DNA from 4 places in the Streptomyces sp. NPDC039480 genome. Region 1 is predicted to be linked to each of the others. Evidence: riboswitches for the same ligand, from Rfam matches in the RefSeq annotation. Region 1 holds a riboswitch; each other region holds the start of a gene.
What was found. Region 1 has a riboswitch for cobalamin ahead of ACZ56E_RS18870 (ABC transporter substrate-binding protein). Riboswitches for the same ligand answer to the same signal wherever they lie in the genome.

Region 1 (2,192 bases):
TCTTCGTCGCCGGGTTGGACTCCAGGAACTTGATCTTCGCCGCCGCGCTCTCCGCCGACTGCGACTTGCGCGTGAGGTCGCCGATGACGAGGACGTCGGGGTCGCGGTCGGCGACGGTTTCCCAGTTGATCTGGGGCCACTCTTCGCGGGTGTCGTCGAAGACGTTCTTCGCACCGAGTTCGCGGGTGATGATGCCGGGCGCACCGCAGCAGCCCGCCATGTACGGGGCGTCGGAGTTGGCGAACCAGTACAGGAGCGTCACGTCGGAGGCGGCCGCCTCGTCGATGTCCTCCGTGGCCTTGGCGACCCTGCCCTTCAGGTCCGAGACCAGCTTCTCGCCGCGCTTCTCGACGTCGAAGACCTTCGCCAGGTCACGCACCTCTTTGTAGACGGTGTCCATGGTGAGGGTCTTGACGCGTTTGCCGTCGCCGCCGCTGTCGTTGTCCTTGCCCGCGCAGTCGGTGGGCGAGACGTAGACGGGGACGCCGAGTTCGGTGAACTTCGTGCGGTCGGCGACGCCGCCCTTGCCGACCGTGTAGAGGAAGGAGGCGCTGACGAAGTCGGGCTCCTTGGAGAGGACCTTCTCCAGCGCCGGGTAGCGGTCGGCGAGCCGCTCCACCTTCGCGTTGTCCTTCTCCAGGTTCTTCAGGACCGGGTCGGTCCAGGTGCCGGTGCCGACCATGCGGTCGGCGAGGCCGAGGGAGAGGAGGATCTCCGTGGAACCCTGGTCGAGGGAGACGGCCCGCCGGGGCGGCGCGTCGACCTTCGCCTCCTTGCCGCAGGAGGCGACCGTCACCGGATAGCCGTCGGCGCTCTCGCCCGCCGATTTCTCCGCGGAGCCGCCGCCGCACGCGGTGAGCGTGAGCGTGCCGGCACAGAGCAGGGCGGACAGAGCGGATATACGGGCTGTACGGCATATACGGGCTGTCGAGGACACGTGATCCCTTGGGTCTCGCGGCTCATACGCGGAGCCTGGCCTGCGTCACGACCTCCGTCGCCCGGTGTGCGAGCGGAGGCGCCAGCAGGTCTTCGGACTCGGGATCGACCGGGCGGGGCGCCTTCCCGGGCGTCCTGGAACGCCCAGTGGCCGTGGCCCCGCCCGTCCCCCTCACCGCTGCGCGTCAGTTCCGGATTCGCACCGGATTCCCTGGCCCAAGTGTGGGTTTGACTGGCTTGCGCAAGTTATCACGCGCCTTCGCGGGGGCGGTCCGCGCCGTGGGCCGGTGCGGGCCTCGGCTCACCGCGGTAGGTGCCGAAGGACCAGCGGTTCCCCTCGGGGTCCGCGATGCCGAACTCGCGGCTGCCGTACGGCTTGTCCTCGATCTCGCGGGTGATCTTGACGCCGGCCTCGGTGAGGCGGGCGTACAGGGCGTCCACGTGGTCGGTGACGACGTAGGCGCCGGACGTGCCCGGTTCCCCGCAGGCCTCGGTGGCCGACTCGGGGTCGTACGAGCCGAGCATGATGCCGCCGCCCTCGGGCCAGTCGAGCTGGGCGTGGGCGACGCGGCCGCCGTCCTCGTAGACCGCGGTGCGCAGGAAGCCGACGGTGCCGACGAGGAAGTCGATCAGCGCGGGGGCGTCGTGGGCCTGCAGGGCCGGCCAGATGGCGGGGGCCGGCGGGCTGGTTTCGGATGTCGTGCCGGGTGTGGTGTCGGTGTTCATGTCTCCCACTCTTCGCCGGCCCCGTGCGCCCCGGCTTGGATATTCCGGCACTCTTCGGCCAGCCAGCGGGTGGGGCTCGCCTCCGTGTACTGCCGGAAGTCGCGGACGAGGTGGGAGTGGTCGTAGTAGCCGGTGTCGGCGGCGACCCGGGCGAGGTCCGGCGGCCCGCCCGCCGCGACGGCGCGGACCACGGCGGCCTTGGCGTGCTGGAAACGCATCAGGCGGGCGGCCTGTTTGGGGCTCAGGCCGGTCTCGGCGCGGAACAGCGCGGTCAGCCTGCGCTCGCTGAGCGCCACGTGCCGGGACAGGCCGCCGAGGGTGCCCGCGCCCCGGTGCCTGGCCAGCCACGCCCAGGCCTCGGCGACCTCTGGGCGTACGGACCCGGCGGCCCGGTCCTCGGCCGCGCGCCGCCGCAGATAGCCGGCGAGCAGGGCGAAGCGGTCCTCCCAGCGGTCCAGTTCGCACAGGCGCTCGCGGATGTCGGCGGCGCGGTCGCCGAGGACGTCGGTGCCGCCGACGACGAGCTGCCC
Region 2 (2,192 bases), on a different contig from region 1:
CGGGGTCGTGCCCTCGGGCAGTTCGCGCAGCCGCCAGGCTCCGTTGCCCGCCTCGCGCGCGGCGGCGAGGAAGGCCCCGGCGGCGGCGAGGGCGGCGCGCGGGGCGTCGGCCCCGGCGACCCGGAAGGCGTGCCCCCCGAGACGTACGACCGCGGTCCCGCCCGATTCTGCGATCAAGGTCACATCGCCGCCGAGCCCGGCCACATCCCCGCGGCCGTCGTCGAGGGCGAACAGGAAGCGGCCGGAGAGCGCCGTCGTCCACTCCTCGGCGCAGAGGAGCCGGTCCAGCTCGCGGGCCCACAACTGCACGTCGGCGTGGCCGAGTCCGTCGGTTCCCGCGAGCGGGGACGCCACCACGTTCCGCACCCGCTCGTGGCGCTCGGAGGGCAGCAGGCCGGCGTCCGCGAGCAGCCGGGAGAGTTCGCCGCCGCACGCGTCGCCGAGGCCGCGCAGCTCGATGTTGCCGCGTGAGGTGACGCTGAGGTTCCCGTCCGCCAGACGCTCCGCCACGGCTGCCAGCACAGCTACCTGATGCCCCGTCAGAAGGCCCCCGGGCAGCCGGAGTCGGGCGAGGCGCCCGTCGTCCGCGAGGTGCAGACGGAGGGCTCCGGGGCAGGCGTCACCCCGGTCACGTATGAGGGATTCGCCCTGGTCTGGGGATGGTGCTCGGGTGGGCGGCATGGCGGCGAGCATACCCACGCGGATCCGGCCGGTCGCCTCCCGAGACGGACCGTCCTGGCAGGTGGCCGCCCCATCGGCGGCGGGCAGGACTTACTATGCAGGCGGCGGGCTTCCAGGTCCGCCGACGCCAGCGACGGCGTGGGTCCACCAGGACCCGAGGGAGGAAGCCCGGTGCGAATCCGGCGCGGTCCCGCCACTGTGAGCCCCACCCGCGTGGGGTGAGCCAGGAACTCCTGCCGTCCATACGACCACCCGGGGCGCGGACACCCCGAGGAAGGCCTGCGCCCGCATGCTTCTGCTGTTGTCGACCTCCGACACCGACCTGCTCAGCGCCCGCGCGGCGGGTGGCCCCGTCGACTACCGGTTCGCCAACCCGTCCCGCCTGGACCTCGACGGGCTGCCCGCCCTGCTCGACGGCGTCGACCTCGTCGTCGTACGCCTCCTCGGCGGCGTCCGCGCCTGGCAGGACGGCCTGGACCAGCTCATCGCCACCGGCCTCCCGGTCGTCGTGCTCACCGGCGAACAGGCGCCCGACGCCCAGTTGATGGCCTCGTCGACCGTGCCGATCGGCATCGCCGCCGAGGCGCACGCCTACCTCGCGCACGGCGGCCCCGCCAACCTGGAGCAGCTGGCCCGCTTCCTCTCCGACACCGTGCTGCTCACCGGCCACGGCTTCGAGCCGCCCGCCGCCGCCCCCTCCTGGGGCCCGCTGGAGCGCACCGCCCGCACGGAAGGCACCGACGGCCCGACCGTCGCGGTGCTCTACTACCGCGCCCACCACATGAGCGGCAACACCGCCTTCGTGGACGCGCTGTGCGGCGCGATCGAGGACGCGGGCGCCCGCGCCATGCCGCTGTACGTGGCTTCGCTGCGCGCCCCCGAGCCCGAGCTGATCGACGAGCTGCGCGCCGCCGACGCCATCGTGACGACGGTCCTCGCGGCGGGCGGCACCAAGCCCGCCGAGGCGTCGGCCGGCGGCGACGACGAGTCGTGGGACGCGGGCGCGCTGACCGGCCTCGACGTACCGATCCTCCAGGCGCTCTGCCTGACCGGGTCGCGCTCCGCGTGGGAGGAGAACGACGAGGGCGTCTCGCCGCTGGACGCCGCGAGCCAGATCGCGGTGCCCGAGTTCGACGGGCGCCTCATCACGGTCCCCTTCTCCTTCAAGGAGATCGACGAGGACGGCCTTCCCGCGTACGTGGCCGACGCCGAGCGGGCGGCCCGGGTCGCCGGCATCGCCGTGCGGCACGCGCGCCTGAAGCACATCCCGGCCGCCGACAAGCGCCTCGCGCTGGTGCTTTCCGCGTACCCGACCAAGCACTCCCGCATCGGCAACGCGGTCGGCCTCGACACCCCCGCGTCCGCCGTCGCGCTCCTGCGCAGGCTCATCGCCGAGGGCTACGACTTCGGTCCCGAGGCCGACATCCCGGGCCTCGTCTCCGGCGACGGCGACGAGCTGATCCGCGCGCTCATCGACGCGGGCGGCCACGACCAGGACTGGCTCACCGAGG
Region 3 (2,192 bases), on a different contig from region 1:
CCGCAACACCGACACCAAGGCCACCGCGAAGGGCTACCGCGCGGGCCAGATCGCCTCCGCGGGCCTGGTCTCGCTGGCCCACGGCACGAACGACGCGCAGAAGACCATGGGCATCATCACGCTCGCCCTGGTCACCGGCGGCGTCCTGAACCCCGGCGCGAACCCCCCGATGTGGGTCATCGTCTCGGCCGGTGTGGCCATCGCCCTCGGTACGTACCTCGGCGGCTGGCGCATCATCCGCACCATGGGCAAGGGCCTCACCGACCTCCAGCCGCAGCAGGGCTTCGCCGCCCAGACCAGCGCCGCGACGGTCATCCTGGCCTCCTCCCACCTGGGCTTCTCGCTCTCCACCACCCAGTCCTGCTCCGGCGCCGTGATGGGCGCGGGCCTCGGCCGCAAGGGCGGCGTGGTCCGCTGGTCGACCGCGACCCGGATGTTCGTCGCCTGGGGTCTGACGCTGCCGGCCGCCGGCCTGGTCGGCGCGGGCGCCGAGTTCCTCACCAAGCAGGGCCCCTGGGGCGTCGCGGTCACCGCCGCGCTCCTGGTCGCCGGCTCGGCCGTCATCTGGGCGCTCTCGCGGCGCAACGCCGTCGACCACACCAACGTCACCGACGACGAGATCCGTCACGACGGCGCCACCGGTGCCGAGCCCGCGGGCGTCGTGACCACCGCGATCGCCGCCGTCACCCCGCCCCCGACGGGCGCGATGGCCGCCTCGACCGGCCCCGACGAGGCCGTCAAGGCCACCGTCACGGCCCCGACCACCACCACGACCGGTGCCATGGCGGAACCCGCCAGGACCGCGACGGTATAAGGACAGATCACCATGAGCATCGACTGGGCAGCTCTCGGCTCCGTCTTCGGAGTCAGCCTCGCGGTGACGGTGGCCCTGGTGGGCCTGTTCACCCTCGGCGTCGTCGGCCTCTCCAAGCAGGAGACGGCGGCCGCATCGGACGGCGGTTCCGCGGCCATGGCGCGCACCGGCGCGTACGCCTGCTTCGCGCTGTGCGCGGCGGCCGTGGCGTACGGGATCTATCTGATCGTCGCCTGACAGCGGAGTTCCCCGGTGGGGCGCGGAGCGTGCGGAACGCTTCGCGCCCCACCGGCGTGTGTGGGCCCCAACACACTCTCCCGCCGCAGGTCAACGGCGAGTTGACGGGCATTCGCGGGGCGTGGTGGACTGCCGGGGCCAACTACGGCGGCAGAAGAGGAAGCCGGTGCGAATCCGGCGCGGTCCCGCCACTGTCACCGGGGAGCGACGCTCCCCGTGAGCCAGGAACTCTCGCCGCCGATCACGTCGAACCAGGGCGCGGACACCCTGAGTGAGGACATATCGCCATGCGCGGCCGCCCGTTGCCGGTTCCTTCCCTGAGTACGAGTTCCCTCCTCAGTGCAGCGACGGGCTGAGCCCATGAGTGCCGATCGCGACTTCGCGTACGGCGCCGCCGCCGGACTCCTCGGTGACCTGCTGCTCGGCGATCCGCGCCGGGGCCATCCGGTCGCCGCGTTCGGACGTGCCGCGGGCGCCGTCGAGCGGATGCTGTGGCGTGACCACCGCGGGTGGGGCGCGCTGCACGCCGTGGTGTGCGCCGGGGGCGCGGCGGGCGCCGCAGCCCTCGCCTCTTCTCTCGTACGCCGGTCACGCGCCGGTTCGGTGGCGCTGACCGCCGCCGCGACCTGGGCCGTGGTCGGCGGCACCTCCCTCGGCCGTGAGGCGCGGGCCGTCGGCGGGGCGCTGGAGGCCGACGACATCGAGGTCGCGCGGGAGCGGCTGCCGCATCTGTGCGGGCGCGACCCGCAGGCGCTGGACGCCGACGGCGTCGCACGGGCCGTCGTGGAGTCCGTTGCCGAGAACACGTCCGACGCGGTGGTGGGGGCGCTCGTGTGGGGCGCCATCGGCGGGGTGCCGGGGCTCGTCGCCTTCCGCGCCGTGAACACGCTGGACGCGATGGTCGGCCACAAGTCGTCGAGGTACCGGCGTTACGGGTGGGCCTCGGCCCGTCTCGACGACGTCTTCGGGTGGCCGGGGGCGCGGCTCACCGCCGCGCTGGCCGTGCTGGCGGGGGACTCGCCGTCGGGGGCGGTCAAGGCGTGGCGTTCCGACGCCGCGCAGCACCCCAGTCCCAACGCGGGGCCCGTCGAGGCCGCCTTCGCGGGGGCGTTGGGCGTGCGGCTCGGGGGGACCCTCTCGT
Region 4 (2,192 bases), on a different contig from region 1:
GGTCGTTGACCCAGATGTTGCGGCCGTTGACGACACCGGCGACGAGCCGCTTGCCGGGCAGGCCGCCCACGGCGGCGAGCGCGTCGAGGTTGGCGGCGGCCGCCCCGGTGAAGTCGAGGGCGAGGCCGTCGACCGGGGCCTTGGCGAGCACCGGCAGGGCGGCGCCGAGCCGGTCGAAGTAGGAGGCGACGAGCAGCTTGGGGCGGTCGGTGAGGGCGCCCAGGTCGCGGTAGGCGCGCTCGGCCGCGTTCAGTTCGGCCGGCGTGCGGTCCTGGACGAGGGCGGGCTCGTCGAGCTGCACCCACTCGGCGCCCGCCGCGCGCAGGTCCGCGAGGACCTCGGCGTACACCGGCAGGAGACGGTCGAGGAGGGTCAGCGGGTCGAAGTCGGGGGCCACCCCGGGCGCGGGCTTGGCCAGCAGCAGGTAGGTGACCGGGCCGACGAGGACGGGCCGGGCCGAGAGGCCGAGGGCCCGGGCCTCCTTGAACTCGGTGACCTGCTTGGTCGAATCGGCGCTGAAGACCGTCCCCGGGCCCAACTCGGGCACCAGATAGTGGTAGTTCGTGTCGAACCACTTGGTCATCTCCAGCGGCGCCACGTCCTGAGTGCCGCGCGCCATCGCGAAGTAGCCGTCGAGCGTGTTCGTCTCGACCGCGCTGCGGTGCCGTTCGGGGACGGCGCCGACCATGACGGTGGTGTCCAGGACGTGGTCGTAGTACGAGAAGTCGCCGGTCGGGACTTCGCCGATGCCGGCGTCGGCGAGTTCCTGCCAGTTCGCGCGGCGGAGGTCGGCGGCGGCGGTACGGAGGGCGTCGGCGGTGACGCGGCCCTTCCAGTAGCCCTCGATCGCCTTCTTCAGTTCGCGGTTGCCGCCCTGGCGGGGGTAGCCGTACACGGTGGCCCGTGCTGCCGCGGCTGCGGGCTTGGTGGTCACGGAGATCTCCTTCGCGAGATGAATCCCTGAGATCCCGGGGACGGGACGAGAGCGCGAAGGGGCGACCGACCGGACGGGGGAGGGATCGCGCGGGTGGCGCGGCCGTCCGTCCGATGTGTGCGCCGACCCGCCCTCGAGGTCACCGGGATATCCGCGCCCGAAAGGGTTCGCGCGCGGACAGCGGGCAGGTCTTCGGACTCGCGGGCACATCCTCCTGGGGGAGGACGCCTACTGGCCGTCGCTTCCCAGGACCGGTCTCCGGTCCCAGTGCGTGTGACGGCGGTCGTTCCCGCTCACCGCTGCGGGGCAGTCCCGGATTTCCACCGGGTTCCCTCTTGCGACGCTCCCGCCTGGCGGACGGGGCGAACCAGCTGCACTGATCACTTTACGACGCCGTCCCCCGGTGGTCCGGATCACGGCAGGATCCGAAAAGTGAGGTGCGACACGCGGGGCCACACACGAGCCACCCGCGACGCCACGCCGGTTGGCTATCCCCGGCACTCCCGCTCCCGGTGACCGGTCCCGCTGAGCAGGTCGACGCGTTGACCCGGCCCCTCCTTGAGGACGTAGAGGGTGCCGTCCTCGGGCGTCCAGTAGCGGGGCACCAGGAAGACGCGGTCTCCGGAGACGTGGAACAGCCGCAGCCCGCCGTACTCGTACGCGTACTGGCTGCCCTTGTCGGTGACGCGACGGAAGCAGCTGCCGCCGCCGCGGATCATCAGATCCTTCTCGCTGAAGACGGCGACAGCCGGGAAGTCGCTGCGCAGGGTCCGTTCGGTCAGCTCCGCCCGGCCGCGGCCCGCGATCGCCGCGTACGTCGACACGGCCCAGAACAGCGACAGGACGCAGATGAAGAGGGTGAGCCCCCAGAGCCGCAGGTCCCGGCGGTCACGCGTCCGGGCGTACGCGTTGAGCGCGAAGCCGCCGATCGCGGCGAGCGGCAGCAGCAGGTCGAACAGCCAGGGGTTGAGCGGATACAGCGGTACGAGGGCGAGGGGCACCGCCCACGCGAACCGCAGCACGCGCACGGCGCGGGCGAGCCGTTCCGGTGCGCCCGCCGCCCAGCGGAGCACTCCGAGCGTGCCGAGCGCGATGCCTGCCGCGAACCAGGCCGGGAGGTAGAGGGCGCCGACGCTGCGCAGCAGGTAGTCGCTGGTCGAGAAGTGGAAGACGGTGTCGCGCAGCCCGAGCGCCTTGGTCTCGGCGTCGGTGCTCGCCCAGCCGAAGTAGAAGAGGACGGCGGTCAGCAGGGTGACGA

Region 2: another riboswitch for cobalamin. It lies ahead of cobN (cobaltochelatase subunit CobN); the one in region 1 lies ahead of ACZ56E_RS18870 (ABC transporter substrate-binding protein).
Region 3: another riboswitch for cobalamin. It lies ahead of ACZ56E_RS31185 (cobalamin biosynthesis protein); the one in region 1 lies ahead of ACZ56E_RS18870 (ABC transporter substrate-binding protein).
Region 4: another riboswitch for cobalamin. It lies ahead of metE (5-methyltetrahydropteroyltriglutamate--homocysteine S-methyltransferase); the one in region 1 lies ahead of ACZ56E_RS18870 (ABC transporter substrate-binding protein).

What each region holds. Positions count from the first base shown of each region.
Region 1 covers NZ_JBVITX010000005.1:433,273-435,464, reverse strand. Annotated here, with positions in the region: gene ACZ56E_RS18870 (ABC transporter substrate-binding protein) at 1-937, opposite strand, end outside; cobalamin riboswitch at 1,004-1,188, opposite strand; gene ACZ56E_RS18865 (VOC family protein) at 1,186-1,662, opposite strand; gene ACZ56E_RS18860 (AraC family transcriptional regulator) at 1,659-2,192, opposite strand, start outside.
Region 2 covers NZ_JBVITX010000004.1:216,927-219,118, reverse strand. Annotated here, with positions in the region: gene ACZ56E_RS14935 (cobalamin biosynthesis protein CobG) at 1-681, opposite strand, end outside; cobalamin riboswitch at 806-929, shown strand; gene cobN (cobaltochelatase subunit CobN) at 971-2,192, shown strand, end outside.
Region 3 covers NZ_JBVITX010000011.1:295,450-297,641, reverse strand. Annotated here, with positions in the region: gene ACZ56E_RS31195 (inorganic phosphate transporter) at 1-814, shown strand, start outside; gene ACZ56E_RS31190 (hypothetical protein) at 827-1,051, shown strand; cobalamin riboswitch at 1,160-1,304, shown strand; gene ACZ56E_RS31185 (cobalamin biosynthesis protein) at 1,412-2,192, shown strand, end outside.
Region 4 covers NZ_JBVITX010000001.1:981,788-983,979, forward strand. Annotated here, with positions in the region: gene metE (5-methyltetrahydropteroyltriglutamate--homocysteine S-methyltransferase) at 1-934, opposite strand, end outside; cobalamin riboswitch at 1,101-1,321, opposite strand; gene ACZ56E_RS03640 (hypothetical protein) at 1,423-2,192, opposite strand, start outside.